3 regions of the Effusibacillus pohliae DSM 22757 genome follow, and region 2 is predicted to be linked to each of the others. Evidence: riboswitches for the same ligand, from Rfam matches in the RefSeq annotation. Region 2 holds a riboswitch; each other region holds the start of a gene.
What was found. Region 2 has a riboswitch for glycine ahead of C230_RS0115400 (serine dehydratase beta chain). Riboswitches for the same ligand answer to the same signal wherever they lie in the genome.
Positions count from the first base shown of each region.

Region 1 (10,113 bases), on a different contig from region 2:
ACTGCAGCAAACGGTAGCCTCGATCGAATCGGCCGCCGCCAGCCTGAAACAGTTCGCGCTCGACACGCAGGACAAACAGGCGAAACAAATGTACAACCAGTTGGCGCAAACGTTGGACAACTGCAAAAGCACGCTGCAATCCCGCCTTAATTACATTCAGCAGCAGGAACCGCAATACCGCCAATAACGCAAAAATTGCGGTCAGCCAGAAAGGCATGCCCAGCTTCGGGTATGCCTTTTTGATTTTTGGTGATAGTAATTACCGGGAAAAATGCATTCTTCTGAAGGAGTGACCTCGATGAAACCGATTCGCAAGTTCCATGCATTGACCGCTTGTGTACTGGCGACCGCGTTGCTTGCCGGTTGCACACCGGCTCATCCGCGAGCGCAGCGCTATGGGGCTCCTGCCCCCGCACCAGCTCCTGCTCCGGCGGCGCCTGCACCGGATACGGTCCGGACTGCACCACCCGCACCGGCACCGGATACGGCCGCTCCGATGCGGGAGGCGCAAAATATCGCGAACTCTCTGGTCGGCAAACATAACATCAGCCGCGCGAACGTGTTTGTGACCGACCGCACCGCGTACGTCGTCGTCAACATCCCGAACCTGGCGCACGGTGCATTGACCGATCAAATCAAAAACGATGTGGCAAATACGGTCCGCCAGGTGGATCCGAGTATCGACCGAGTGTTTGTGTCCGCCGACCCGGATGTATTCGAACGGTTCCAGGGATACAGCAACGATATCCGGGCTGGCCGACCGGTCGCCGGAATTTACGATCGGTTTGCGGAACTCGTCCGCCGGGTGTGGCCGCAGGCACGCTAACAGCCAACATACGAACAAGGAGGATCGGCCGGACCCTCCTTGTTTTCACATGTAGTCAAACACGTTGCGGAGCGTGAATTACGAACGGCGCTGCTGCATCTGCTGTTGAGCGGTTTGCTGAGTTGCTTGTTGCTGCATCTGCGCTTGCTGGTTCATTTTGTATTGCGGTTCTTGCTGCTCGATTTGGTTCACCCGCGACCGAAGCGGATTGATGATTTGCTGCTCCATCGCGTTGGCCAACTGGTTGTACAGTTGCTTCGCCTGCTGGTTGTTGGTATCGAGAGCGAACGTTTTGAAGTTGGCCAGTGCAGATTCGCAAGATGCCAGCGTCTGATGCAGTTTGGTTCCGATCGTCATGCGGATCTCCTCCTCAAGTGGTTTTGGGGTTTCCCCTCTGTTACTATCCGCAGAATGCGGTGGACTTATAAGGAGAAAATATTGAAAGTGCAGTGACATCGCAGGAAAGGCAGGTGCACCCGGTTGCGCATCGTACTGGCGCTGCTGCTGACGATTTTGCCACTTTTGTCGCTGTCCGCTCCGGCGATCGCCCAAAACGACACACCCCCGCTGATCATGATCGATGCCGGACACGGCGGCATCGACGGAGGAACGCAAAGCAAGGACGGCAGCATTTTGGAGAAAGATCTGAATCTGCAAATCGCCAAAAAGCTGGCGAAACAGCTGCGGGAGGCAGGATTTCGCGTGGCGATGACGCGGGAAACCGATCAGGATGTGACCCAATATGCGCCGATCGACCGCGGTTGGGGACGGCACAAGCGGGATCTGTACGGAAGGGTGGAAGCGGCCCGGCAAACAGGTGCCACGCTGTTCGTCAGCCTGCACGGAAATCATGGGCGGGCCCCTCATCGCGGCGGGATCGTCTACTACCAGCCGGATTCGTTTGAAAGCTACATGTTGGCGTCCGAATTGCAGACTCGTCTCAACCGGTTATCGAAAAAGAAGTATATCCCGCGCCAGGGGAAGAGCTTTTTTATCTTGAGAAGATCGGACATCCCCAGCGTACTGGTCGAGTACGGCTACTTGTCAAATGACGAAGAGCTGGCCAACCTGCTCGACGAATCGTACCAGAATCGGCTGGTCCAATCCCTGTGCGACGGAATTGGGCAATTTGTCATGTTGTATCATGTAACAAAAAAATAGGAGGACTCGCGTCCTCCTAGTTGTGGAAACTCTCTTCTCTTTGCCCGCGTTACTTCTGGTAGCGCAGCACCGGATTTCTGGCGGCGGTCGCTTCGTCCAACCGGTTGACGACCGTCGTGTGCGGTGCCGACTTCACCATCTCCGGATTTTCGTCCGCTTCTTGCGCGATCTGGATCATCGCCTCGACAAACCGGTTCAGTGTATCCAGGTTCTCCGATTCGGTCGGTTCGATCATAATCGCTTCTTCCACATTCAGCGGAAAGTATATCGTCGGCGGATGGAACCCGAAATCGAGCAGCCGCTTCGCAATGTCGAGCGTTTTGATGCCTTTTACCTTCTGCCGCTTGCCGGACAGGACAAACTCGTGTTTGCAGATCCGGTCATAAGGCAGGTCAAAATATGGCTGCAGCTTGCGCATCATATAGTTGGCGTTCAGGACCGCATCCTCCGTTACCCGCTTCAGGCCGTCCGGCCCCATCGTCCGAATGTACGAATAGGCTCGCACCAGAATCCCGAAGTTGCCGTAGAACCCTTTTACTTTGCCGATCGTTTGCGGACGGTCGTAATCAAGCACGTACTTGCCGTCCTTATAGTCGACCACCGGAACCGGCAGGAACGGGATCAATTCTTTTTTCACGCCGACCGGACCCGCACCGGGACCTCCCCCGCCGTGCGGTGTCGTAAACGTCTTGTGCAGGTTCAGGTGAACCACGTCAAACCCCATGTCACCCGGCCGCGCATATCCCAAAATCGCATTCGCGTTCGCCCCGTCATAGTACAGCAAGCCGCCCGCTTCATGGACGATTTTCGCAATCTCCTCGATCTGTTCCTCAAACAGCCCCAACGTCGACGGGTTGGTCAACATCAAAGCGGCCGTATCGGCGCCGACCACCTGCCGCAGCGACTCCAGATCGACGTTGCCCCGTTCATCCGATTTGATCGTGATCGTATCGTAACCGGCCACCGTAGCGGAAGCAGGATTGGTTCCATGCGCCGTGTCCGGCACGATCACTTTCGTCCGTTTTTCTCCCCGCGACTCATGGTACGCACGGATCATCATCAGGCCGGTCCACTCCCCATGCGCGCCAGCCGCAGGCTGCAAGGACACCTTGTCCATGCCGGTGATCTCTTCCAATTCGGTTTGCAGTTTGTACATCAGTTCCAACGCGCCCTGCACCGTTTCTTCCGCCTGATAGGGATGAATCGACGAAAATCCGGCCAGTCGCGCCATCCGTTCATTCCGCTTCGGATTGTATTTCATCGTACACGAGCCCAGCGGGTAAAATCCGTTGTCCACACCGTAGTTGCGGCGGGAAAGTTCAGTAAAGTGACGGATCAGATCGACTTCGCTGACTTCCGGCAGTTCGGCCGGCGTTTTTCTCACGTAATCGGCCGGAATCAGTTCCTCCACCGGCTGTTCCGGCACGTCGCAAGCCGGGAGGCTGTATGCGACACGCCCGGGGCGCGACAGTTCAAAAATCAGCCGTTGGTCCTGCTTTTGTCTCATACGATCGCCTCCAATCGCTCCGCCAACAGATCGATTTCCTCTTTCGTGCGCAGTTCGGTGACGGCTAACAGCATGCCGCCTTCGTATTCCGGATAGGCGCGTGCCAAATCATAGCCGCCGATGATCTTCGCCTCGAGCAGTTTCCGGTTGATTTCTGCCGGATTGCCGTTCAACTTGACAGCAAACTCGTTAAAGAAAGGCGCTGTGAAAATCGGCTTGATTCCATTGATGCCGATTAGTTTCCTGTAGGCATAGTGCGCTTTTTGCAAGTTCAGCCGGGCCACTTCCTGCAGCCCCTGCTTCCCCATATAGCTGAGGTACACGGTCGCAGCCAACGCATTCAATGCCTGGTTGGAGCAGATGTTCGAGCTGGCCTTTTCCCGGCGGATGTGCTGCTCTCGCGCTTGCAACGTCAACACATAGGCGCGGCGGCCGTCCAGATCCTTCGTTTGCCCTACAACGCGGCCAGGCAGACGCCGCACCAAATCTTTGGTGGTCGCCAGCATGCCGAGATACGGACCGCCAAACGCTACCGGGTTCCCCAGCGATTGCCCTTCCGCGACGACGATGTCCGCGCCAAACGTCCCTGGCGCTTCCAGAATGCCCATCGCGATCGGATTGACTGCGGTGATCAACAGCGCTTTGTGCTGGTGAACCCGCTCCGAGATCGCTTTGAGGTCTTCGATCGAGCCGAAGAAGTTGGGATATTGCACCAGCACGCCGGCGATGTTGTCGCCCAATTTTGCCTCGAGATCCTGCAGACTGGTCAGCCCGTTTTCAATCGCAATCTCCTCGACTTCGATGTTCTGGCCGGATGCGTATGTTTTCACGACTTGCCGGTATTCCGGATGCACCGCCCGCGACACCAACAGCTTCGAACGACGGGTTGCGGCGCACGCCATGATGCCAGCTTCCGCCATCGCGCTCGGGCCGTCGTACATCGACGCGTTCGATACATCCATGCCGGTCAGTTCGCACACCATCGTCTGGTATTCAAAAATCGCCTGCAAAATCCCCTGCGAAATTTCCGGCTGATAAGGCGTATACGCCGTATAAAACTCGGAACGGCTGATGATCGCATCGACCACCGAAGGAATGTAATGCTGATAAGCGCCCGCCCCCAAGAAGCAAATGTACTCCTCGAGATTGGCGTTTTTGCCCGCCATCGCAGCCAGATTGCGGTTGAGTTCAATTTCCGACCAGGCCGCCGGCAGGTTGAGGTCCCGCTTCAGACGGACCGATTCCGGAATGTCTGCGAACAGTTCCTCCACATCGTTGAGCCCCAGCGAATCGAGCATCGCTTTGCGATCCGCTTCGGTATTGGGGATATAGCTGTGCTGTTTCAAAATCTCGCCTCCTGCACTGTTGTAGTGATCAGATCCTGGTGGGTCCGCCGCACGCTCCGCCCGGAAAACGGATGGCACGATTCGGACGCAGATGGCACACGCCCCGCGCGGAACGGACAGTCAAAACGGTGTCGCTGTGCCCGGGCGTGAGATTCCTTGCTACTTTTGCCGTTTGTAAAATGGAGTCTTCACAATTACCCCTTTGACCGGTTTGTTGCGGATGATGACGTCAAGCTCCTGGCCGATTTTTGCATAGTCGGCTTCGATCAACGCCAGCCCGATGTTCTTCTTGACGGTCGGGCCAAACGTGCCAGTTGTCACCTCACCGATTTTGCGGCCGTCCACCTGCACTTCGTAGTGGCTGCGGGGGATGCCCCGCCCGATCATCGCAAACCCGACCAGCTTGCGCCGCGGGCCTTCTTCCTTCTGCTTGGCCAATGCCTCGCGGCCGATGAAATCGCCCTTGTCCAGCTTGACAAACATGCCGAGCCCCGCCTCGATCGGTGAAATCGACGGGCTCAGTTCCTGCCCGTACAGCGGCAGTTTCGCTTCAAACCGCAGCGTGTCGCGGGCTCCCAGTCCGGCGGCCACCACGCCTTCTTCCCTGCCGGCTTCCAGAATCGCCTGCCAGAGTTTGGGTGCCTGCCCGTCATCCATATAAATCTCGAACCCATCTTCCCCCGTATAGCCGGTTCGCGACACAAGGCACGGAACACCTGCCACATTGACATTTTGCGCAAACCGGTAGTGTTTGATGGTCGGCAGGTCGTAATCGGTCAGCTTCTGCAGCACTGGTTCCGCCAGCGGGCCTTGCAGCGCCAACTGGGCGATGTTGGGCGACAGGTTGGTGATTTCCACGTCACCGGCAGCGTGTTGTTTTACCCACTCGTAGTCCTTGTCGATGTTGGCCGCGTTCACCACCAGCCAGTAGCGGTCGTTGTCCAGCCGGTAGACAAGCAGGTCGTCGACGCATCCCCCGTCCGGGTAACACATCGGCGAATACATCGCCTGGCCGACCTCCAGCCTGGAAGCGTCATTGGTGATCCAGCGCTGGATGTTGGCCAACGCGTCCGGTCCTTTCACTTCGATTTCGCCCATGTGCGACACATCGAACAAGCCGGCACGCGTGCGAACCGCCTCATGCTCCTCCAGAATGCTGGAGAATTGCACGGGCAGTTCCCATCCGCCGAAATCGATCGTTTTCCCGCCGTATTCCGCATACAAGGGAAACAGCGGCGTTCGTTTCAGGTCTGCCATCCATACCCCTCCTCAACATGTTCCGCAAGCGCATTCCGATTCCCGCTTAGTATAAAGTTCCCGATTTGAGAGAAATAAAAAGAGACACGAGCGGGAAAAATCCCTTCGTGTCTCTGTCCTCGCTACCTGAGAGTTCCCTTCCCGCCGCGGGAAGTTGCCCCTTTGGTGGCCGTTTGCACAGCTCTCTCCAGAGTCGCGTCCTGTTTACGGTACTTCTGCCTGAGAGATTCGTGGACATCCGGGCCATCTCCACTTGCTCCTTCGGCGACGATCGATCGTTCTCTCCCGTAACAGTCATCCGCCGCGTATAAAATTCCAATTTTGACACAATCTATTTCAGCACCTTGATTATACCACAAGAGGTGAGCCCATGAAACCAGATTCTTTGCAAAACGATCAAATGTCTGGTGCACCCGAATGCTCGATTGACGAGACGCTGTTCGGGCAGTTTTTGGAGCGGGTGCAAAATGGGCAGTGGGATGACTGGACCCTGTTTCAGCTCATATGGGAAGCGGAGGAGACAAAGGTCGTTCCGACGTTCGACCAGCTGCTTTGCTTGCAGCATCTGCCCTCCATCATCCCGTATCCGCATCAGATTGAGACAGCCAGACGGGTGTTGAACGAACTGCACGGCCGGGCGATTCTTGCCGACGAAGTCGGGCTCGGGAAGACGATCGAAGCCGGCCTGATCCTGAAAGAATATATCATGCGCGGACTTGTCAAAAAAACGCTGGTCCTCGTCCCCGCGTCGCTTGTTTTGCAGTGGACGCGGGAATTGAATGAAAAATTTGCGATCAAAGCGTTCGCCCAGCGCAACGAATGGTCATGGACGACCTATGACATCGTCGTCGCTTCGATCGACACCACCAAACGCGAGCCGCACCGGACGATCGTCCTTGAGCAGGATTGGGATCTGGTGATCGTCGACGAGGCGCACAAACTGAAAAACCGCAAGACGAAAAACTGGGAACTGATCAACCGGCTCCGGAAAAAATACATGCTGCTGCTGACCGCCACCCCGATTCAAAATGATATGCAGGAACTGTACAACCTGATCACACTTTTGAAACCCGGCCAATTGGGCAGCGCCCAGCAGTTTTCCGCCGCGTTTATGGAAGAAAAGCGGAAGCCGAAAAATCCGGCCGAACTGAAAAGCGCATTGTCCCAAGTGATGATTCGCAACAAGCGGAGTGAAGGCGGCGTCTTTTTTACCGAACGCAAGGTGACGTCGATCCCGCTGGATCTGTCACCGCAGGAGCGGGAATTGTACGAAGCGGTGTCGTCGTTCGTCAAGGAAGAATATTTGAAACGCCGCTCCGAAAAAGGAAACGTGCTGCCGCTGATCACCTTGCAGCGGGAGATCTGCTCGACACCTTACGCTGCCTTGCCGACGCTGGAACGAATGCACCAGGATCCGAAAATGCCCGCCGCATTGAAAGCGAGGATCGGCCAGCTGCGTGAGATGTGCGGTGCGATTCCGCTTGACGAATACACGAAAGGCCAAAAGGTGATCGAGATCATCGAGGCATGCAACGACAAAGTGATCGTCTTCACCGAATACCGGGCGAGCCAGGACTATCTGATGTACATGCTGCAGCAGGCCGGTATCCGCGCGATCCCCTTCCGCGGCGGATTCAAGCGCAGCAAAAAAGACTGGATGCAGGACCTGTTCGAAAAACGGGCGCAGGTATTGGTCGCAACAGAAGCGGGCGGCGAGGGGATCAACCTGCAGTTTTGCAACCAGGTGATCAATTTCGACCTCCCATGGAACCCGATGCGGATCGAACAGCGGATCGGCCGCGTGCACCGTCTGGGGCAGGAACGGGACGTGTTTATCTACAACCTGGCCACCCGCGGCACGATCGAAGAGCATATCGTCGATTTGCTGCAGGAAAAGATCCGCATGTTCGAGATGGTGATCGGCGAACTGGACATGATCATCGGCAGGATGAAACTGAGCAAGAATTTTGAGAACGATATCATGGATTGGTTTGCCGAATCGAACTCGACAGAGGAGTTTGCCGCCCGTTTCAACGAGCTGGGGGACCGGATGGAACAAGTCAAACAGGAAATCCTGAAAGAGACCTTCACAGACTACGCGAAAACGTGACAAGCCGATTGGTGCAATGCTGCGTGAGGGGGAAAGGGGAATGGATAAGACGCAGATCCAGCACTATTGCAGACGCTATTTTCAGGCCACAGGTTGTCCGATTTTGCGGGACGAACCGGGTTTTCTGCAAGTGGAACTGCCGCGCGAGATCGACAAGGAACTGATGGATCGCCCGTATTATTGGATGTGGGTGGAAGCGATCGGGCAAGATGTACCTCCGACCGTGCTGAACCTTGTGTTCGATTCGGAGACGGAGATCGCCGGCGTCGAGCGAACCGAGCTGGTCGCACTGGGCAGCTACCGGCTGGAAAAAATTTTTCAATCGGCCGCCCGCCGCGGCCAATTCGTCTGCCAGTACCAAACGGCAACCCCCTCCAATCGGCGCGTCCCGTTTTTATTGACAAATGTCAAGATCTCCTATCTGGCCGACCGGCGCCGGGATGAACTCCGCTCCTTCGGCGTCAACCTGCGAAATAACCAAGTGATCCCCGATCTGTACGAAGCGGTCCGCGACCTGCCGATGTCGTGCCAACTGCCGGAACATTACCGGGAACAGCTCAAGCAAACCGGTTTGCTCGTTGCATCCCTGCAAACCGGCTGGCAGCGGATCAAAAACACGATCCTTGAGGAAATCCGGAACAGCGACCACACCTGGGCGGAACTGGCAAAAGAGCAATTGGCGCAGGAGATCAATCAGCTGGAAACCTACTATGAATCGCTCATTCTGGAAAACGAGGAGAAAATGGACCTGTATTCGGCCGAGCGGGAATTAAGGGTCGCCGAACTGAAATGGCGATGCCAGCCGCGGATCCAGGTGCAGCCGCTGCACTTTGCGCTGCTTTACCTGGACCCTACCCAGTTCACCGCCGCTCCCGTCCGTACATAAACCGGGTACCTGGCGGCGGAGAACACATCCTCGATTTGCAAAAATTCGGTGTATTGCCGTCCACCGGTTGCAATCCGCTGTCGGTTGATACAGATGCATGCCTGGACCCGCATACAGATACGTTCCTGCCTGGTCGGCCGCCAGCATCGGTACAGGGGTCCTCCAACAATCGCTTGTCCGTCGCCTGCAGTTTGCCCGCTTGCCGGATGAATCCGCGGTATTTTGCCAGATCAAAGGATGCACAGCGGGCAAGGAATTATTTGGGAATTGAATGAAAAATTTCCACCCCGCGCTCGGCCGGTTGCAGATATAAAATGTTCGAATCGATCCCTTCCGAACGAAATCCCGACTGCAAAGCAGCCCCTACATCGGCCCCTTCGCCTCGGCAGAAAGCGATCAGGGCGGGGCCGGAACCGGAAAGCACAGCCGCCAGCGCACCGGCCTTCTTGGCACGGGCGATCGCTTCCTTCATGCCGGGAATGAGCGGCATCCGGTACGGTTCATGCAGCCGGTCTTCCATCAGTTCACAAAACAGCTCCAAATCGCCGTCCACCAGCGCGGCGACCATTAGACTCGCCCGATTAACGTTGCTCACTGCATCTGCATGAGGAACCGCAGGCGGCAGCGCCTTGCGGCTGGTACGGGTGGCAAGCTGAAACTCGGGCACCGCAACCACGCACTGCATGCCGGCCAGCGGCGAAAATCGCTTCACGTACACTTTTCCGCCAACCATCCCAGCCGCGACGATGCCTCCAAAAATCGCCGGCGCCACATTGTCGGGATGCCCTTCCAACTCGACCGCCAGTTGCAGCAATTTTCCCTTGGAAAGCGGCTGTCCAAGCAGTTCGTTGGCAACCCACAAGCCGCCGACGATCGCCGTCGCCGAGCTTCCCATGCCGCGCGTGACGGGTACCTCGTTGTGAATCCGGATGCTGAGCCCCCGCTCGTCCAGCAGGCTCGCCTGCCCGGCCAGCTCAAACACCGATCGCATCGCCTGGTACACTGCATTCGTTTCATCGA
Region 1 is NZ_AQXL01000127.1:49,081-59,193, reverse strand. It holds gene C230_RS0112825 (DUF1657 domain-containing protein) at 1-187, shown strand, start outside; gene C230_RS20370 (YhcN/YlaJ family sporulation lipoprotein) at 299-826, shown strand; gene C230_RS0112815 (DUF1657 domain-containing protein) at 905-1,183, opposite strand; gene C230_RS20365 (N-acetylmuramoyl-L-alanine amidase family protein) at 1,307-1,987, shown strand; gene gcvPB (aminomethyl-transferring glycine dehydrogenase subunit GcvPB) at 2,037-3,494, opposite strand; gene gcvPA (aminomethyl-transferring glycine dehydrogenase subunit GcvPA) at 3,491-4,840, opposite strand; gene gcvT (glycine cleavage system aminomethyltransferase GcvT) at 5,000-6,097, opposite strand; glycine riboswitch at 6,294-6,395, opposite strand; gene C230_RS0112790 (DEAD/DEAH box helicase) at 6,468-8,207, shown strand; gene C230_RS0112785 (YqhG family protein) at 8,248-9,093, shown strand; gene thrB (homoserine kinase) at 9,350-10,113, opposite strand, start outside.
Region 1: another riboswitch for glycine. It lies ahead of gcvT (glycine cleavage system aminomethyltransferase GcvT); the one in region 2 lies ahead of C230_RS0115400 (serine dehydratase beta chain).

Region 2 (10,113 bases):
TTCCCGCACCGCTTTCTGCTCCACCGGCGTGATGCCGGTCGGCACACAGATCACGATCCGCGGGCGAACAAACGGTCCTTTGCCAACCGTCTTGCTGATAAAGTGGCGAAGCATCATCTCGGTGAGGTCAAAATCCGCAATCACACCTTCGCGCAGAGGACGGATCGCCACAATGTTGCCCGGTGTGCGCCCCAGCATCTGGCGGGCCTCTTCACCGACTGCCACAACCCGTTTCGTTTGACTCTCGATTGCCACAACCGACGGTTCGTTGAGGACGATCCCCTTTCCTCTCAAATGGACCAAAACGTTGGCCGTTCCCAGGTCTACACCAATATCTTTGCTGAACATGTGCGAAAGAGTCCTCCTTCACGCCTTGTCACAATCTCTTAGCAACAATGTATGCGGCCGATAGGGAAGTATGATCGATTCCCCCGCGATATGGTGCATCCCTGTCGCCCCACGTTTTGTGTCACAAATTTTCGAAAAACCGCCATCTACATTATTCTACAGCGGCGAGGAAACTCCTCTTTCAGATCCTACATTTTTTGACATTTTCCGTTTCGATTCATCTTTCCGGTATTTTTTCTTGGTCGCTTCGCCGCCCCGCAGATGCCGGATCGATTTGTGATACTCGAGGATCTCTTTCACACGGTTGGCCAGCTCGGGGTTGATATCAGGCAGACGTTCGGTCAGATCTTTATGCACCGTGCTTTTGGAGACACCAAATTCCCTGGCGATCGTTCGAACCGTATTTTTTGTTTCGACGATATACTCGCCAATCTTCAGGGTGCGCTCTTTGATGTAATCGTGCACTCCTTTCGCCTCCCCCAATACTTCGAATGTCTGATACATTATATGAGGGTGTGTACCACATATGCCTAATTACGCGCTATGACAAGCCATCAGGTGCGTTTTCCCGGTTTTTTCTCGTCCATTCTCAACTTGACAAACTCGCGCACATCCCCAAACGCCATAAAAATTCTGAATATTTAGTCGAAAACGCACAGTCCAGTCCCCAACAAAGTACTCGGTGTATACTGCGAAGCTTTGCTTCACTTTGTTGGGCAAAATTTTATCCCCGCCCTGAGCGGACGGGGATTTCGCAATGTGTTTGCTGCTTAATGCTGGATTTCGGTTTCCGGGTTGACGTTCTTGCCGTCTTTCTTCACTTCAAAGTGCAGGTGGTTCTTCTGGTCAGCTTCCAGTTTGTTGTTGCCCGACTTGGCGATCGGCTGGCCTTGGTTCACTTTGTCGCCTTCCTTGACTTCCACTTTGTCAAGCGACGCGTAGTATGTGACATACCCGTTGTCATGCTTGATTTCGACGACTTGGCCCATCAGCGGATCCGCTTCTACCCGGGTGACGGTACCGGACGCTGCCGCAACGACGGTAAACGGCTTGTCGTCCTTGCGACCGATCACCACCCCGTTTTGTGTGTAGAAGTTGTTGTCATACTTCAAAATGGAAGCGGCTTGCGTTTTCTCGTCCTTGCTCGGATCGTAGAACGCCATCGTCACTTTCGCTTCCGTATCGTCCGCGCTGACCGGCCAGATCAGTTTTTGACCGGCAGTGGCGGGTGCGCTGTCCGGAAGCTTGCCGGGGTCAGTCACTGCGCTCCCCGTATTGTTTGGCGCAGGCTGTGCGTCCTTCAGTTTCACGTCCTTGACCTGCGCTACTACCAATCCGATGATAAGGGCCGCTGCGCCAAGATAGATCGCCGGGAAGGTCCACCGTTTGGCAAACAAAGTCCTCCAAAATCCCGGCTTTTTCTGACTCCTGGGAGCCATGTTTTGCGTTTGCTTGTTTTCCTGATTCATTTCCATCACCTCATTCCCCATTCTCGCCATGAATGAGAAAGCTTATACAGGGAATACTCATGGGATGGAAATTTTTTATCGATAACCTACGGTTTCTTGTAGGAGGCAATCGTTGTACCCTGATAGAAATACGCCAAAATTTCGGATGCCGTTTTGCCCTGCTTCGCCATCCCTTCGGCGCCGTACTGGCTCATGCCGACTCCGTGGCCGTTGCCGTGGGTCGTGAACGTGATCGCATCGCCTTCGATTTTCCAGGAAAAATCGGTCGAGGGCAGCCCCAGCGCCTGCCGGAAGTCAGGGCCGCTCATCACTTTGCCGGCGACCCGGATTTTTTTCACCCGGTGACTCGCTGAAGTCTCCACTACTTGCAGCATCTGTCCCTGGTTGGCGGCAGTGACGACCGCGTTGATGCCCAGCAACCGGTGAAATTCCTGCAGCGGCATTGTTTTGGTACGCGTCGCATGTTTCGACTGCGCGTCCCACGGGCAATCGACCGATCGCAGGTACGGCAAGGCCCGGCCAAAATAATCCTGCGAATCCTCCGTCTTTCCGTTCGATGCGGAAAAAAACATCGCGTCGATCGGCACCCCGTTATAGGTCACAATCTGCCCTTTCGTCTCGTTGACCGCCTGCACGATTTTGTTCATCTTCAACTGGTACTCCATGATGCCCCACTGCTGCTTCAGCTTCTCGTCGCTGCTGTAGGCCTGCGTATCCCGGTAATCGTCGGTCACATGGGCTCCTTCGATCAGCGAATTTTTCTGAATGCGGCGGATTGCATTCGTGCGGGCGGCGATCGCCTGCGCTTTCAGCGCCTCCAGCGGAAAATCGGCCGGCATCTCGGCGGCCACCACGCCTTTCACATATTCCTCGAGCGGCATCTCGACAACCTGGTTTTTTTCCTTCAGGAGCACTTTGATCTTCATGTCATCGGTGGCAACTGCCAGATGGGGAGCGGGCTGTTCCCTTTTCGGCAACATGCTGACCAATCCTGCCGGAATTGCCAGCATGAGTGCGAGCGTTGCGGCGAGCATGATGACGACCGGTTTGTTTGCGGCAGTTGTTTGATTCAACAGCCATTCCCCCCTGAGCAAAGTCTATCAAATGTATATGTGCAACTTGTACCCGTATGCCCCTTGCATGATAGACTTGCTTCGCCGCCGGTTGCGACAGTGGGGTATTCTTTGCTTTATTCGCTGGGAGAATCAAAAATCCGCTTTTTCATCGCCTGTCCCGTCGGGGTCATGGCCAGCCCACCGAGAGCGGTTTCCCGCAGCGAAACCGGCATTCGCTTGCCGATTTCGTACATGGCGGCGATCACCTCATCGCAGGGAATCCGGCTTTCCACACCGGCCAGCGCCATGTCGGCCGCCGCGAAGGCGATCGCCGTGCCGATCACATTCCGTTTGATGCACGGCACCTCCACCAAACCTGCCACCGGATCGCAGACAAGACCCAACAGGGATTTCAGCGCGATGGCTGTTGCATTGACCGCCTGCTCGGGCGTTCCGCCCTTCAATTCCACAATGGCACCGGCCGCCATCGCGGTGGCCGACCCCACTTCCGCTTGACAGCCGCCGGCCGCTCCTGAAATAAAAGCGCGGTTGGCGATCACATAACCGAGAGCGCTTGCGGTGAACAATCCCATCACCAACTGGTCGTACGAGAGCCCGCAATTCTCTTGCAGTGAAAACAGGCAGCCGGGCAAAACTCCGGCGGCGCCCGCCGTCGGAGTCGCCACGATCACTCCCATCCGGGCGTTCGTCTCCGATGTGGCAAACGAGAACCGCATCGCATCGACGATGATGTTGCCGGAGAGAAAATCCCCTTTTTCCTTGTAAACGCCCATCCGATACGCGTCCCCGCCGGAAATGCCGCTTGGCGAGGAGGACCGGTCGGACACGCCTGTTTCAATCGCCTGTTTCATCTTGAGCAGACGTTCCTTCATCATGCTGATGATCGTATCCCGGGTGCGGCCCGACTTGCTGATTTCAACATCGAGCATGACTTCTGCGATGCTCTTGTTTTCCCGTTCGCAGTGAAGCAGCAGTTCCTGCATCGATTGGAAATCGATCGGCATTTTCATCTACCTCACCTGAAAATTGATGACACGGGTCCGATTTTCCTTGTGCAGCACCATGGAACACGCGGTATTCAATGGAATATCAACCTGAAACTGATCGATCAAGAAAATTTTTGATAATCCGCCGCCCAACGAAACGCCGCCGACCATCACGGCGTCACCATTCTTTTCCGCATGGATGAGCAGCGTATTCGGATGGTCATAATAGGGGCACTCCTCCTCCAGCTTGAAAACGGTCGCCATCCCGCATTCAGAGGCAAGTTTGAGCGCGTGTTTGATTCGCAGATCATCCGTGCCCATTCCCAACAGTCCGCCGACGATTGCTTTATCCGTGCCATGTCCCCTGTATGTTTGAGAAAAAGAGCCATAAAATGTGATTTCCGCCCGCTCCGGGATCCCGTGCAGGAGCTGGTGCACAAAATTCCCGATCGTCACCACGCCGGCCGTGTGCGAACTGGACGGACCGACCATGACCGGCCCGATAATGTCAAAACAGCTGTTGTACTCCATCGCTCTCTCCTCCGGAACGACATGATTTTTAAAAAGAAAGGAAGGACAGAGAGGGGTAGACCGCTTTCCCCTTCTCCGTCCTTCCGTTCGATCAAAAAAGGACAAAGCAAGGGCAGACTGTCTACCCTCGCTCTGTCCTTTTACCGGAAAGTTTAACTCCCGTTCGCGGGAGTTTTCCCCTTTGGTGGCTGATGCTCTCTCCAGAGTGCGTCCGATTGCAGTCCTTTTACCTGAGAGATTGGTCCCAAGGATTTTTGGGACTTGCCCCTTCGGTGCCGAACGGCCGGTTCGGTCTCTCCCGCAATCGTCATCCGCCGCTATGCAGTTTCGTAACGTGTTACTTCTATTATATAGCAACCGGTGAAAAAAAGCCATTACTCGACGCGCACAATGTCCGCTCCGATCGTACGGAGCTTGTCTTCCAGTTTCAAGTAACCGCGGTCTATGTGGTGGAGTCCGTTGACTTCCGTTTCCCCCTGCGCTCCCAGTCCGGCGATCACAAGCGCGGCCCCCGCCCGCAGGTCGCTTGCCGTAACGCTCGCTCCGGTCAGGTAGGGGACCCCGGTGATCAGCGCGGTGCGTCCCTCAATCTTGATGTCGGCTCCCATTCGCTGCAGTTCCGCCACATGCATGAACCGATTTTCAAATACGCTTTCCGTCACCAGGCTGTTGCCGGGCAAAACGGTCAGCAGCGCCATCATCTGCGCCTGCATGTCAGTCGGGAATCCGGGATACGGCAGCGTCTTGACATCCAACGGACGGTTGCCGGGACCGCCGATCGCCCGTATCCCGTTCACATCTTCCTCGATCTGGATGCCCGCTTCTTTCAGTTTGGCGATCACCGGCTTCAAATGGTTGGAAATCGCTCCTTCCACATACACGTCGCCGCCGGTCATCGCCGACGCGATCAGGAACGTGCCCGCCTGAATCCGGTCGGGGATCACGGTGTGATTCGCGCCCCGCAGCGATTCGACGCCATCGATGCGGATCACATCCGTACCCGCCCCGCGCACACTGGCGCCCATCGCGTTCAAATAGTTCGCCAGATCGACGATCTCCGGTTCCTTCGCCGCGTTTTCGATAATCGTCCTGCCTTCCGCCAGAGCGGCTGCCATCATGATGTTCTGCGTGGCACCGACGCTTTGGATATCCAGATAAATTCGGGTTCCTTTTAACCGATTCCCTTTCACGCGAGCTTCCACGTGGCCGCGGCCGACTTCGACTTCCGCACCGAGCGCCTGAAATCCTTTGATATGTTGGTCAACCGGTCTTGCTCCGATCGCACAACCGCCCGGCAACGCGACACGGGCACGGCCCATGCGGGCTAACAAAGGTCCCATCACAAGAAAAGAAGCCCGCATTCTGCGAACCAGCGATTCTTTGGCGATCCATTCCTTCACGTTGCGCGAGTCGACATGCAAGACCGTTTCGCTTTCCCGACGAACTTCTGCCCCTAAAGCGATGATGACTTCACTGATGGTTTCAACATCCGTCAACCATGGAACGTCCTCGATCACACTGGTTCCTTCCGATGCAAGAATCGATGCCGCCAGAATCGGCAACACCGCATTTTTTGCACCGTCCACTTTTACGCTGCCAGACAGGCGGTTTCCGCCACGAATCAAAAACTTTGACAATGTTGGTACCTCCGCTCAGGGTGGGCTGTTGTCCCGGACTTAGCTGTTAATACTCAATCGTCACAATCGGCGAACCAACGAGGATGCGGGTCTTTTTTTGATAGGCGTCGTGATGAACCGCCACCTGCAGATTCATCCGCTTCCCGTTGGTGGATATGTACTCTTTGGCCAATGGAGAGTACCCTGATACGCTTGCCAGCCAGTCGGAACGAAATGCTTCCACTTCGCGCGCATCGACGGACGCAAACATCCGTTGAATGAGCGAGTTTCGTTCCATAACATCAATTTTATCATTGCGAAAACCTTTGATACAAGCGCTAATTTGTGGGGTGACGCCGGCTTGGGCGGCCGTATTTTTTACTTTTTCGATCGAATCGGTAATACCCCGCAAATCGCTTGCCTCCCGCTCGATTTTGATGACGAGCACGGTTTGCGGCTGCTGTTGCAGGTTCATGGAAGTGAGAATGAGCGACACGGCCGTACTCGTATCCCACTGTCCGTGCAATTGGTAGACGTGTTGCTGGCCGTCGCTGTTTTTGTATTCGCGCGCATCGGGAATGCCCAGGGACGCGTTGAGATTTTGGCCGATTTTTGCCAGTTCGTCCAACGGCATATACGTATGGTTGACGATCGACCAGTTATGCACAAAATAGCCCTCCACCTGCCCGCCGCTCGCTGCAAATACGCGGGTCAGCAGTTCGCCGATGTGCATCTGGCTGGCCGTTGTCGAGCGGGCTGGGTATGCGTAAGCCGCTCCGATGAGGAAGCAAATGATCGAGACGAACAAGACCGCTTTTTTCATAATCAATACATCCTCCCGCATGGTCAAATCTAGCACCCTATCAACCATGTTTGACCAATCCGGGAGGCGGTATACGCGAAGAAGCAGAAAAAGCGGGTGAGGTGGCCGGGGCCTCTAACGCAGATACTTCAACAGCAGCGATGCACTTAGATACTGCAGAAAAAATTGGCCTAGCTGAAACCCGAGCACAATGGCCACTATCAGCCGAAGCACCACCGCGGGCCCTCCCCGGTGGTCACGCAAAAATAAATCCCACTTAATGCTGCCTGACGCGTACCAGGCGACCGCAATCGCGATCAAATACACAATCAGCTGCATCAGTCCGTAGACACCTGTCGAAAACGGCAGCGACATCATCCGAAACACCTCCCTGCCGAAAAAGACCAACGGAGCAGGCCTTCGCCCCTCTCGTTGGTCTTGTCGCGGCCGATGCTCTTTTTACACCGGACCAAACCATTTCAAGTTTTCCAGAACGCGCAGAAATACGCCCGGCACAACGCCGAGTCCAACGGTCGCCACCAGTGCGACCCCGATCACCATCGACAGGCCGGCCGACGTCTGCAAACGCGGTTCGATGCCATCCGTCTCTTTTGTGAACATCAGGCGAATCACGCCAAAGTAATAGTAGAACGAAACGACGGATGCGGCAAACATGATGCCCGCCAGCCAGAACGACTGGCTGTGCACCGCCCCGAGGACGATCATAAACTTCCCGAAAAAGCCGGCTGTGACCGGCAGCCCCGCCATCGACAGCAAAAACAGGGACATCGCAACCGCCAAAAACGGGGACCGCCGGTACAATCCGCGGAACGATTCGACGCTTTCCGAACCGGCTTCGCGCGTCACGAGGACGATAATCGCAAACGCCCCCATCGTCATCAGCACATAGACCGCCAGGTAGAAAACCAGTTCCGTCATCGACTGCAGCAGATTCACCTGGCTCTGCGCCCTGCCCAATACGGCGACCGGTACCAGCAGGTAGCCCGCCTGGGCGATGCTCGAGTACGCCATCAGACGTTTGATGTTCTTTTGCGTGATGGCGGCAACGTTCCCGATGACCATCGTCAAAATCGCCAGTCCGGCAAACACGGTGTACACTTTCGCCATATAGTCTTTCGGCATCATCGAGAAGTACAGGAACAAAAACACCCGGAACAGCATCGCAAAACCGGCTGCCTTGGAAATCGCCGAAAGAAACGCGGTAATCGGCGTCGGGGCCCCTTCGTACGTGTCAGGCGTCCACATGTGGAACGGCACCATCGAGATTTTAATGCCGAATCCCGCGATCATCATCACGAATGACAGCAGCAGTAAAAATCCGAATTCGTCCCACAGGGGCCCGACAGACTGCATCGCCATCGCCAGGTTGGTGGTGCCTGTCAAGCCGTACACGAACGACATCCCGTACAGCGTGAGTGCCGTCCCGACCGCCCCGATCACCAAGTATTTCATCGCGCCTTCCGCCGATTTTGCATAATGGCGGCGCATTCCGGCCATGACATAGGAAGCGATCGACAACAGCTCAAGCCCCACAAACAGGGTGATCAGGTCGAGCGACGAAGCCATCACCATCGCCCCGACCGTGCCAAACAGCAAAAGATAGGTGTATTCTCCGCGCGGAAGCGGAACGTTCCGCAGATAATCGACCGACATCAGCAGTGTCAGCAGGGATCCAACCAGAAACACCAGCTTGAAAATGTTTCCATAGTCGTCCACGATGTACAGATAGCCTGATATTTGTTGCAGTTCCGTTGCCGTTTGCAACTTCAGCATGTTGCGGACGACCATGCCGCCGGCAACTAGAAGCGACAGCATCCCCAGCCAGGGCAGCAGCCGTTTTTGTTCACCTTTGAACAACAGGTCGAGCACCAGCAGCAAAAATCCCGCACCAACCAGCACCACTTCCGGTCCCATGGTATTCCAGACAGACAGAAAATCGAGTTGTTGCACCGTTTGCGGCATCGTCTATCCCCCTATCCTGGCGACAAGCTGCGACAAGGTCGGATTGATCAGGTCGCCTAACACTGCCGGATAGACACCGATCCATATGACAATCGCCAGGAGCAGTATCATCGGTACATATTCGAGCGCAGTCGCATCCCGTACGCCTTCCGAAAGCTGGCCGGCAGGACCGAAGGTGGTCCGCTGCATCGCCCACAGCAGATACACCGCCGCCAAAATGATGCCGGTCGTCCCGATCGCCGACAGAACCGGATGCTTCTGGAAAGCCCCCATGAACGAGACGATTTCCGAGACAAATCCGCTCATCCCCGGCAAACCGAGCGAACCGAGCGCCCCCGCCAGCAGGAAGCCCGACAAAATCGGGAGATGCCTAGAGAGCCCCCCCATCGCGTCGATCTGGAAGGTGCCGGTTCGTTCCTGAATCGCGCCGACGATGAAGAACAACAGTGCGGACAGCAGCCCAGAGGAGATCGTCATCAAAACGCCCCCCTGCAGGCCAGCGTTCGTGAGGGACGAGACCCCCAGCAGCACGATCCCCATGTGCGAAATGCTGGAGAACGCGAGCAGCCGTCGCCAGTCTTTTTGCGCCATCGCCAGCAAACCGCCGTAGACGATGTTGATCGCGCCGAACACCGCGATCATCGTACTGAAACGAGCGATCATATCCGGCAGGACGCCGACCCCCATGCGGAACAGCACATAGGCGCCGACCTTCATCAGGACGCCGCCGAGAATCATCGAGACGGCGGGCGACGCCTGTTCATGGCTGTCCGGCAGCCAGGTGTGGAACGGGAAGAACGCTTCTTCAATCAATACCGCAAAGAACAAGGCGAGGAAAACCCATTGCCGGTAGTCGCCCGGAATCGCGTCCCCGACCTGCTTGAACACATCGGCGATTTGCAAAACATTAAAACTCATGCTGCCGCTGCTGTAACCGGCAGCGTACGCCATGCCAAGGAACGAAACCAGGATGCCGACCGAAGCGAATCCCCGGTAAATCAGAAACTTGGTGGCGATCTTCCGCTTGTGGTCCCCGCCCCAGATCCCGATCAGGAAATACATCGGGATCAGGGTCAGCTCCAGGAACAGGAAGAACAGGAACAGGTCAAGCGAGACGAATACTCCGTACAGCCCGGTGACCAGCAGCAAGAACCAGACGAAATATTCCTTTGTCCGGTAGGTCACACGCCAGGACGCCAGTACCGCCAGCACGCTGACCAGGGCGGTCAACAGCACGAACGGCAGCGACAACCCGTCGACTCCCATATCGAGCCCGATCCGAGCAGAGCCGGTGGCAAACGC
Region 2 is NZ_AQXL01000132.1:16,683-26,795, forward strand. It holds gene mreB (rod shape-determining protein) at 1-348, opposite strand, end outside; gene spoIIID (sporulation transcriptional regulator SpoIIID) at 505-813, opposite strand; gene C230_RS0115385 (M23 family metallopeptidase) at 1,119-1,817, opposite strand; gene spoIID (stage II sporulation protein D) at 1,904-2,890, opposite strand; gene sdaAA (L-serine ammonia-lyase, iron-sulfur-dependent, subunit alpha) at 3,007-3,903, opposite strand; gene C230_RS0115400 (serine dehydratase beta chain) at 3,904-4,410, opposite strand; glycine riboswitch at 4,619-4,721, opposite strand; gene murA (UDP-N-acetylglucosamine 1-carboxyvinyltransferase) at 4,785-6,047, opposite strand; gene C230_RS21510 (YwmB family TATA-box binding protein) at 6,094-6,849, opposite strand; gene C230_RS0115415 (DUF1146 family protein) at 6,964-7,206, opposite strand; gene C230_RS0115420 (NADH-quinone oxidoreductase subunit N) at 7,288-8,811, opposite strand; gene C230_RS0115425 (complex I subunit 4 family protein) at 8,815-10,113, opposite strand, start outside.

Region 3 (10,113 bases), on a different contig from region 2:
CCGACAAGCATGTGTTTATCAATGCCGTCCCGATCTACGATGAAAATGGGGAACTGTTGGGAGCGGTCGCGATCGAGCAGGACATCACGCACACGGTAAAATTAAGCGAGGAACTGTACAATCGGCCGGACAGCCCGATTGACGCACCCCCCGGCCGGCAGTTGGTGCATCGCAGCCGGTCGATGCAGCAAATTTTACAGTTTTTAACACACACTTCCAAACAGTCGTTCTCGATTCTGCTGACCGGCGAAGCGGGTGTCGGCAAGCAAACGCTGGCGGCTCTCGCTCACCGGACCGGCAACAAGTCCGGCCCGTTTATCGCCATCAACTGCGATTCCATTCCGAGCGGCCTGCTGGACGCCGAACTGTTTGGCTACCAAGGGGGAACGTTTGGCGGCGAAGACGAACGGCCGGGAAAATTGGAACTGGCGGCCGGCGGAACCGTGTATCTGAAAAATGTGCATGCCCTGCCGCTGCCGACCCAATCCAAGCTGTCGCAAGCGCTTGGCGAAGGCCACTTTTTCCGGACCGGCGGGATGAATCCGATTCCTTTGCGCTGCCAAATCGTCGCCTCTTCCGTGCCGGAAGTTGAAGAACTGGTGGCGAAGGGCGTTTTTTTGCAAGAACTGTTTTACCGGTTTCATACGTTTGCGGTTCCCGCGCTGGCGGAGCGAAAAGAGGATTTGCCGGAGCTTTGCCATCTGTTTCTCAGCAAATCGGCACAAACCGTCGGAAAACCGGTCCCCCGCCTGAGTTCGGAAGTGATGGCGGCATTGACCACTTACGATTGGCCGGGAAATCTGCCGCAGCTCCGGAATGTGATGGAGTATCTGGCAATCGTGGCGGACGGTAGGGAAGTGACGCTGGAGCACCTGCCGCCGGCGATCCGGCTGACCACTTTGTCCCAGTTGGCGGAAGACGCGTTGCCGCTGTCCGCTCTCTCGGAGGAGATGGAACGGGCCAAAATCGAGGACGCACTCAGGAAAACGGGCGGCAACAAAGCGGGAGCGGCCCGGCTGTTGGGCATCTCGCGCGGCGCTTTGTACTACAAGATCAAACAATACGGATTATAGAAACGGGGGTTGCGCATGCCAAACCGGCCTTTTTTTCCGCCTTATCTGGCGCTTGTCATCGGCATTTTATCGATTTCCTCGTCGGCCATCTTCGTTAAATTGTCCGCTTCGTCGCCCGGACTGACGGCCGCGTACCGGCTGTTTTTTACGGTGATGCTGATGATCCCGTTCATGGTGGCCAGGCGGAATGCGTTCCGGCAATCGCTCACCGGCCTGACGGGGCGAGACTACCTGCTTTGTGCGGTGTCCGGCGTGATGCTCTCGTTTCACTTCATCTACTGGTTCATGTCGTTCCAGTACACGTCTGTCGCCAGTTCGGTGGTGCTGGTGTCGCTGCAGCCGCTGTTTACGTTCGCCGGATCGATCTGGGTTTTTAAAGAACAGCTTTCGAGGAATGCCTGGCTGGGCGGGCTGTTGGCGATCATCGGCTCGGTCATTATCGGCTGGGGGGATTTCACGTCCGGGCCGAACGTCCTGTTCGGCGATTTCTTGGCGCTTCTTTCGGCGTTTCTGGTATCGGTGTACTGGCTGATCGGACAACATGTCCGGGCCCGGGCCGATTCCGCCGCCTACACGTTTCTGGTGTACGGGATCAGCACAGTCACATTATTCGCTTATGTGCTGATTCACGATGAACAGCTGCTCTCGCCGCCGCCGCTCGACTGGCTGTGGTTTTTGTGCCTGGCCGTGTTTCCGACGCTTCTGGGCCATTCGATCTTCAACTGGGTGATCCGCTGGATCCCCGCCTCGATTTTGTCCGTCGGGATTCTGGGGGAAGCGGTCGGTTCCTCTATCCTCGCCTATTTCGTGTTTGGCGAGACGGTGTCGCTGCAGCAGGTGGCAGGCGGCATCCTGCTGCTGGCCGGGATCGTGCTCTGCACTACGCACCATCAACCGACGCCTCAGCCGCCCGCGCTCGGGACTGCGGAAGGGCACAAGTAACCCCCTCTTCGCCTGAAAAAGAAAGAGGGGGTTGCAGAGTCACTTGTACAACACATCGTCCTTGAGCGATTCAATATGGCTCAACACCTGGTCAATGTCGCGCTGATCGACGCCAAAATGCGCCAGCGCGTCCTGCAAATGTTTGGCGACCGCCGCAAAATGCTCCGGATGCAGATTCATCCCCTCATGTTGGGGTCTCAACCGTAGCTTAGCAGGAATTTTTCCTGCATGCGGGCCTCTTGTAAGACTTGGTTACATTGACTGTTGTGGCGGTCCCTTCTCCGTTCTACAATCGGGTACAAGAACATATCGGAGAGGGGAAGACCGGCTATGGGGAAAAAAGTGATTGAAACGATTCTCGATCCTGCTCTGGTGGAGTCTGTCGTCCGCTCGCTCACGCGCATGCAAATCGAAAACTACAACATTACAAATGTGAAAGAATTCAGTTTGTTTGGTGTTTCCCCCTTCCCCAAACAGATTCGAATGCCGTTTCAAACCCACATCAAAGCAAAACTGCAACTCATTGTGGAAGAAGAGCAGGTGGAGAATGCGGTCAAAAGGATTCTTTCACTCACTTACACAGGCAATAAAGAGAAGGACAGGATTCTGGTGTCAGAACATTTCCCACCTAGCCGTTTGGGATGAAAAACGGTTCCCTCCTGTGGCTGCCCGTTTCTGAAAACGGCACTCCGCGATTGACGCGCACCGCGCCGTCCTGCTACTATAGGAAAAAATCGATCCAGCCGGATGAAAGTTGCGGGTGACACCGCAACCGGACGAACCTCTGGAGAGACCCTGCCAGGGCGCCGAAGGGGCAAGCGATCATCGCGAAACTCTCAGGCAAAAGGACAGAGGAAGCGCGGGACGCCAACCGCTTTTGGGCGGTTGTGATTGCAGTGCGGCTTCCCTGACCATTCTCCCGAATGGTCTTTTTTTTGATCGAGAAAAAAGGAGAGAAACCGATGGAACAACGGGCATTGATCACGGTGGTGGGGATCGACCGGATCGGCATCATTGCGGCCGTCACCACCGCCTTGGCGGACAACCGGGTGAACATTGTGGATATCAGGCAGACGATCGTCGGTGAATTTTTTACGATGATCATGGTGGTCGATTTGCAGCAAGCCGTCCGCTCGCTGCAGGAATTGCAAAGCTGCCTCGATGAGGTGGGGCTGCGGCTTGGCGTGAAAATCACGGTGCAGAGCGAAGAACTCTTTCGCTCGATGCACCGGATCTGAGGAGGTGGCGGCATGAGCTATACGGAAAGCGAAGTGTTGGAAACGATCCGCATGGTGGAAACGGAACACCTCGACATCCGGACCGTGACTCTGGGAGTCCATCTCGACGACTGCCGGGCGGACACCCTGTCCGCCACCAAAACCCGTGTGCGGGACAAACTGCTGCGCCACGCATCGCGGCTTGTCCCGGTGGTACACGGGATTGAACGGGAGATCGGCATCCCGATCGTCAACAAACGGATTGCGGTCACACCGATTGCTCATGCGCTGCCCGGTTTTGACAAGGACGGGTATGTGGAAATTGCCGTCGAGTTGGACGAGGTGGCGGAAGAACTGGGAATCGATTTTCTCGGGGGCTATTCGGCTCTGGTCCACAAGGGCATGACACCCTCGGCGCAGGCGTTGATCGATTCCCTGCCGGATGCTTTATCGCAGACAAACCGGGTGTGCGCCTCGGTGGCGGTGGCATCGACCAAAGCCGGCATTAACATGGACGCAGTGTACCGGATGGGGTGCACGATCAAGCATGTCGCCGAACGGACGGCAGACCGGAGCGGGATCGGAGCGGCCAAACTGGTCGTGTTCTGCAACCCGGTGGACGACAATCCGTTCATGGCCGGGGCCTTCCACGGCTTTGGCGAACCGGATGCGGTGATCAACGTCGGCGTGAGCGGGCCGGGGGTCGTGCTGTCGGCGTTAGAGCGGCTGGAAAAAAGAGCCGATTTTGGTATGATCGCAGAGACGATCAAACGGACGGCATTCAAGATCACGCGGGTCGGCGAACTGGTGGGGCGCAAAACGGCCGCGGCGCTTGGCGTGCCGTTTGGCATCGTCGATCTGTCGCTCGCGCCGACCAACGCGATGGGGGACAGCGTAGCGCAGATTCTGGAGGCGATGGGCCTGGAACGGTGCGGTGCGCACGGCACCACCGCCGCCTTGGCTCTGCTCAACGATGCGGTAAAAAAAGGCGGCGCGATGGCCACTTCGTATCCCGGCGGGCTGTCGGGCGCTTTTATCCCGGTCTCGGAGGACAACGGGATGATCGCTGCCGTCGAAGCGGGCGCACTCAGCCTGGCCAAATTGGAAGCGATGACCTGCGTCTGCTCGGTCGGGCTCGATATGATCGCGGTGCCCGGCGAGACAACCGCCGAAACGCTGGCCGGGCTGATCGCCGATGAGATGGCGATTGGCATGATGAACAAAAAAACGACGGCCGTCCGTGTCATCCCCGTTCCGGGGGCCGTGGCAGGGCAAATGGCGGAATTCGGCGGATTGCTGGGCCGCGCGCCGGTAATGGAGATCAATCGGTTCTCATCGGCGGAATTTGCCCGGCGCGGCGGCCGCATTCCGGCCCCCATCCAATCGCTGATGAACTAGCGGGGCGGACCAATGTCACAAAAGCGGCATGCGAAGAAGCATGCCGCTCACATTTCGGCCGTTTACCAGGTTTTGATACCGGGTGCTCCCGGCGGCGGATTTTGGATCATCTCGAAAATCGGGTAACCATAGGCGACGAGAATCAGGACCACCGCCACCGGCACCCAAACCCGCCAGCGTTCGAGAATCGCCGGCGTCGCCTCCGCTTCCTCCGCCACTTCGCCGATCGGGTATTCCTCCTCCCCCTTCGGCGCCTTGAAGGTCAGATAGAAGACGATGGCAATTTGCAGCATGGCGGCCACCAGCAGGATACCGCCCCCGATCGCGGTCAATTTGTGCCACGGCAGCCAACTGAGAGCGGTCGGATCGTTCATGTAGGTCGTTCCCGCCGTCCGCCGCGGTCCTCCCAACAACCCGAGCGTGTGCATCGAGCCCGACATAAACAGCATGCCGATCGACCACAAAAAGCCCTGCAATTTCCCCAGATCGTTCAGCACCGGCGTCAATTTGCGGCCGGTCAGATGCGGAATCAGCCAGTAACTGACGGAAAAAAACGTGAGCGCCACCGTCGTGCCGACCGTCAAATGAAAATGGCCGGTCACCCAAATGGTGTTATGCACCACCGCATTCAGCTGGTTGCTGGCGTTGATGATGCCTCCGATCCCCGCTGGAACGAACCAGACCATCGCCAGAAACATCGAAAAGAAGCGGGCGTCGCGAAACGGCAGATGGCGGAACCAGCCGAACAGCCCCTTCGCCCCTTTGGCCCGTCCGGCCGTCTCAAATGTGGCAAACATCGTGAACGCCGTGATCATGGAAGGAATCGCGATCGACAGGGTCAACGCCACATGCAGAAATTTCCATTTTTCATCGATTCCCGGTTCCATCAGCTGATGGTGAAACCCGATCGGCGACGACAGCACCACAAAAATCACAAACACCATGCGCGTGATCGCGTCACTGAACACCTTGCCGCCGATGATCTTCGGCATCACCACATACCAGGTGATGTAGGCGGGCAGCAGCCAAAAATAGACCAGTGGATGCCCAAACAGCCAGAACAGCGTGCGGCTGAGCACCACATTCACCGTATCGACCCATCCGAACGCCCAAGGGATCAGTTGCAGCACGACCTCGGCCGCAACGCCGACCGAACAGATCTGCCAGAGGATCATCGTCGCCACTGCCGCGAACATAAACAGCGGAGAATGTTGGCCCGGATGAGCCCGGCGCCAAGCCCGGTAGCAAGCGAACATCCCCCAACCTGCCACCCAACTGCCAACCACCAGCAGAGCGGCGCCTACATAGAACCAGGGAGAGGCTTTCATCGGCGCATAAAACGTGTACAGCACGCTGGCCTGGTTGGTCAGGATGGTGACAACCCCCATCAACGTCCCGGCCAGCATCATCCAAAACCCGGTCCATCCCAGCCGGCGGGCGGCGGGGGTCAGCGATCCGCCATTCGTCCTGGCAATCCCCGAAAACAGAAAACCGACAATGAAAAATGTGGTAAAGACAAGTGCCATCAGCACGCCGTGGGCGGTCAAAATCTGGTAATAGGTGAGCCACGAAGGCATCGTGATCACACCGCCGCGGTCCATTCCCTGCAGCGCTCCAAAAATGGCAGCCAGCCCAAACGCGGCAAAGGCGACCAAAACGTAGGCGAGGCTCAGTCTCGACGATCGCTCGTCCACTCTAGTCATCGGTGTCACGGCTGCACACTCCTTTCCTCTATTTGACAATCACTTTGCCCATCATCATATGGTGGCCGGCTCCGCAATACTCGTTGCACAAAATCAGATACTCGCCCGGCTTGTTGAACGTCTGCGTCACTTTATTCACATGGCCCGGTTCCACCATCATGTTCACGTTGGTGCCCGGAATTTCAAAACCGTGCACCACATCCTTGCTCGTGCTGATAAAAGTTACCTTGGAACCGGCAGGCACTTCGATTTGCGGCGGGTTAAATCCGAACACGAAAGCGGTCATCACAGCCTCATACTCGTTGTCCCCCACCTTGTGCACCCCCGGTTTGTCAAACGGCGGTGTCGCGTCCACCTGTTTTGGATCGATGGTTTGCATGTGGCTGGGCGGGTGCATGCCCATCGCAAACGCATTGACAAACAGGGCCACAATAAACGAAACCACAATTACGCCGCCGACCAGCAGCCAAATTTTTTCATAACGATGGATGTGCATCGGTTTTCACCCTTTCTGCCTCTCCAGATCGGTCAGTTGCGGCTGAGATACAGGGAAAATACCCCCAGCCAGCTGAGCACAATCAGCCCACCCAGCACCAGCACCGCTACCAACGTGCCGTTCAAGGCGGTTTCCTCCGGTTGCTTCCGGCTTGTCGCGTGGACAGACTGCTCATTGAATTCTGGCGATGGATACGACATACAGGCTCCTCCTTTCCATAGCGCGATCCGGCAGCTTGACTGCCGTGACGCGACTTGTGCCCTTTGGGTGCATAGCGCGATCCGGCAGCTTGACTGCCGTGACGCGACTTGTGCCCTTTGGGTGCAAGGGCTGCCTCTTCTAGGTTTGAGTATAGTTTCACAAGCGGCTGCGAACCATCGGGGAGTTCCCTGATCCGAATTGGCAAACTCCCTGATCTTCGCCAACCCGGTGTCACAGCGGCCCTCGATCAGATGCGAAACGACGCGATCAATCTCTCCAACTGCCCGGCTGATTCCCGCAGCATATTCGCCGTGGCCGCCGTTTGCTGCAGGAACGCGGTCTGTTCCTGTACGGATGCAAACACATCCTGTGCGCCGCTGCAGGTGTCTCCGGAAATGTCCGCAACATGCTCGGCGATGGCAAGTGTCTTTTCGACCGCGTCCATCTGAACTTTCGTCAATTCGCCAATCGACGCAACCGAATCCACCACCCGTTGCACCGACAGCCGCATTTGTTCAATCGCCTGCAGCGTCTCCTCGCTTTTCTCCGATTCTTCCACCACCATCCGAGTCTGTCGAGACATTCGTTCGACGACGTGCCCCACCTGGGCTTGCATGCTCTGAATCAACCGGGAGATCTCCTCTACGGAGGCCCGGCTTTGTTCCGCCAGCTTGCGCACTTCGTCGGCCACCACGGCGAATCCTCGGCCATGCTCGCCGGCCCTTGCCGCCTCAATCGAAGCGTTGAGAGCCAGCAGATTGGTCTGTTCGGCAATTTTGCCAACCACTTCGATAATATTCCCGATTTCGCCCGCGTTTTGGGCGAGACTGTCCGCCACCTCCATCGTCTCCCGGTTTGTCTGGGCGATGTTGCGCAGCCCTTCCACCTGTGCGCGAACCACGGCGGATCCGGACTGCAATGTTTCTACCAGTTGGCCGCATAATCGGTTGGATTGCACCACATGTTCGTCAACCTGTTCCGTCACCTCCCGTGCCTGCGAAATGGCAGCGGTGGTTTCCACCGCCAGTTCCGATTGTCGCTCGGCGCCGCTGGCGATTTTCTGCATGGTGATGGCGATCCTCTCGACATTGTGGGCGGCCGTTTCCGATGCGGCGGTTATTTCTTTTACGCTTTCCTGCGTTTTTTGGAAATTGCCGTCGATGTTGTGAACCATCGCCCGCAGGTTTTGCAGCATCTGGTTAAAAGCGACGCCCAACGCCCGCAGTTCGTCATCCGATCTGGACACCTCGACCTGCCATCGCAAATCGCCCGTCGCTGCCTGTCGGGCCACCGTTTCCAATGAAACCAGCGGCTTGGTGATCACCTTGGCGGCCCAATACCCCAGGATGCCCGACCAGACAATCCCCAACAGCAGGGTGCCTGCAACGAACAGTTCCTCGGGCATATCGGGAGCGATCCAATCCTTCAGCACAAAGATAAAAAATCCGGATGTCAGATAGGTCACCAGCGCCAGCACGACAATGCCGAAGACGATTTTTTTGGTGAGGCTGAATCTGTAGACGGATTGCTGTTTCTCCAACACGCTCCTCCTCCCGGTCGTTCGTATACGCCGTCAGTATATCGTGCGGGATGCAAAAATGGGATCAGGGAATTCCCTGATTGCTCCGTGTGCAATCCCGGACTTCACCCAGCAAAGCGAGACCCGGCGCTTTATCGCCTCGGCGAGACTTGTGCCCCCTGGGTGCAAAGTAACGCTGCACTTCACAGCTTACTCCGAGTAATTTGCTGGGGCCCAAGCCTGCGTCGTCCTGATCAAAAATCGAAAGGGTGTGCACGATTCCGGTGCTCACCCCTCCTCCTGCTATTTCACCACGATTGTGGCTTTCATCGATTCGTGCTTATCGGTCGGCCCGCAAATCTGGGTGCAATAGACTTGATATTCACCCGGCTTGTCGGGCGTCCATTCCACCACTTTTTCTCCGGCCGTCATCGTGTCGACCTTTACGTTGGTATTCTGAATCGCGAATGCGTGGGCTCCCTCTTTCACTGAGAAGCTGAGTTTTACCTTGTCCCCCGCTTTGATCTCCGGCTGGCTGACGTCGATCTTCCAATTGGAAGCCTGCAGTTTGACCTCTTTCGCGTTACCGGCAGTCGAACTGTTGGATGAGGGTTGGGAATTCTTGGGAACTGACGAATCGGACGACGGACCGGAAGTGTTGCCGCTCCCGCAACCGGCCACCAACCCAAACGAGACAGCTGCTATGCCTATGATCTTTACCATTTTTTTCATGATGCTTCCTCCTTGCTCTGTTCTTCACACTGATCCCTACAGGAATCATGGTAGACCCTTTTCAACGGTTGAACCGTGACAAATCTCACACAATTTGCAAACGTTGTGTGACAGCGTCACCCAAGAGACTATTCAAAATCCAGCAGACCTTTTTTCACCGCATACCGCACCAGTTCCGGGCGGGTTTTCAGATGCAGCTTTTCCATGATCTTCATTTTGTGGGTTTCCACCGTCTTGACGGACACCACCAACTGTTCCGCAATCTCCTTGTTCGAGTATCCCTTGGCGATCAGCGCCAGAATCTCCCGCTCCCGGTCGGTCAGCACGTGAAAGCCGTCCACATCGTCCCCTTTTTGCACCCGCTGCAAAAATTCCTGGATCAGCGCCTTGGCGGCCGACGGGTACAGATAGGCCTCTCCCCGGTGGACGGTCCGGATCGCGTTGATCAGATCGACATCAGGAGCACTTTTTAAAATGTACCCGGAGGCGCCGGCCTGCAGCACGCGGAACAGATATTCCTCATCATCATGCATGGTCAGGACGAGGATCTCGATCCCCGGCGCCGCCTGTTTCAGCCGCTCCGTGGCGATCAGCCCGTTCTCTCCCGGTGGCATGCTCAAATCCATCAATACCACGTGCGGTTGCAACTGCAACGCCTTGTCCACCGCTTCTTTGCCGTCCGCCGCCGTACCGACAACTTCCATGTCACTCTGGGCATTGATCAGCATCGACAGGCCGGATCTCACAATCGCGTGATCATCCGCGATAAGAACCTGGATCGACATGCAACGGTTCCCCCTCTTCCGTCAATGGTATAACCACATGGATCGCG
Region 3 is NZ_AQXL01000117.1:27,754-37,866, forward strand. It holds gene C230_RS0108365 (sigma-54 interaction domain-containing protein) at 1-1,073, shown strand, start outside; gene C230_RS0108370 (DMT family transporter) at 1,089-2,015, shown strand; partial or broken gene C230_RS19840 (globin domain-containing protein) at 2,055-2,246, opposite strand; gene C230_RS0108380 (P-II family nitrogen regulator) at 2,346-2,660, shown strand; glycine riboswitch at 2,790-2,877, shown strand; gene C230_RS0108385 (ACT domain-containing protein) at 2,978-3,253, shown strand; gene C230_RS0108390 (PFL family protein) at 3,266-4,630, shown strand; gene C230_RS0108395 (b(o/a)3-type cytochrome-c oxidase subunit 1) at 4,693-6,333, opposite strand; gene C230_RS0108400 (cytochrome c oxidase subunit II) at 6,362-6,829, opposite strand; gene C230_RS23715 (cytochrome c oxidase subunit 2A) at 6,862-7,029, opposite strand; gene C230_RS0108410 (methyl-accepting chemotaxis protein) at 7,278-8,570, opposite strand; gene C230_RS21320 (cupredoxin domain-containing protein) at 8,853-9,281, opposite strand; gene C230_RS0108420 (response regulator) at 9,410-10,066, opposite strand; gene C230_RS0108425 (PAS domain-containing sensor histidine kinase) at 10,038-10,113, opposite strand, start outside.
Region 3: another riboswitch for glycine. It lies ahead of C230_RS0108385 (ACT domain-containing protein); the one in region 2 lies ahead of C230_RS0115400 (serine dehydratase beta chain).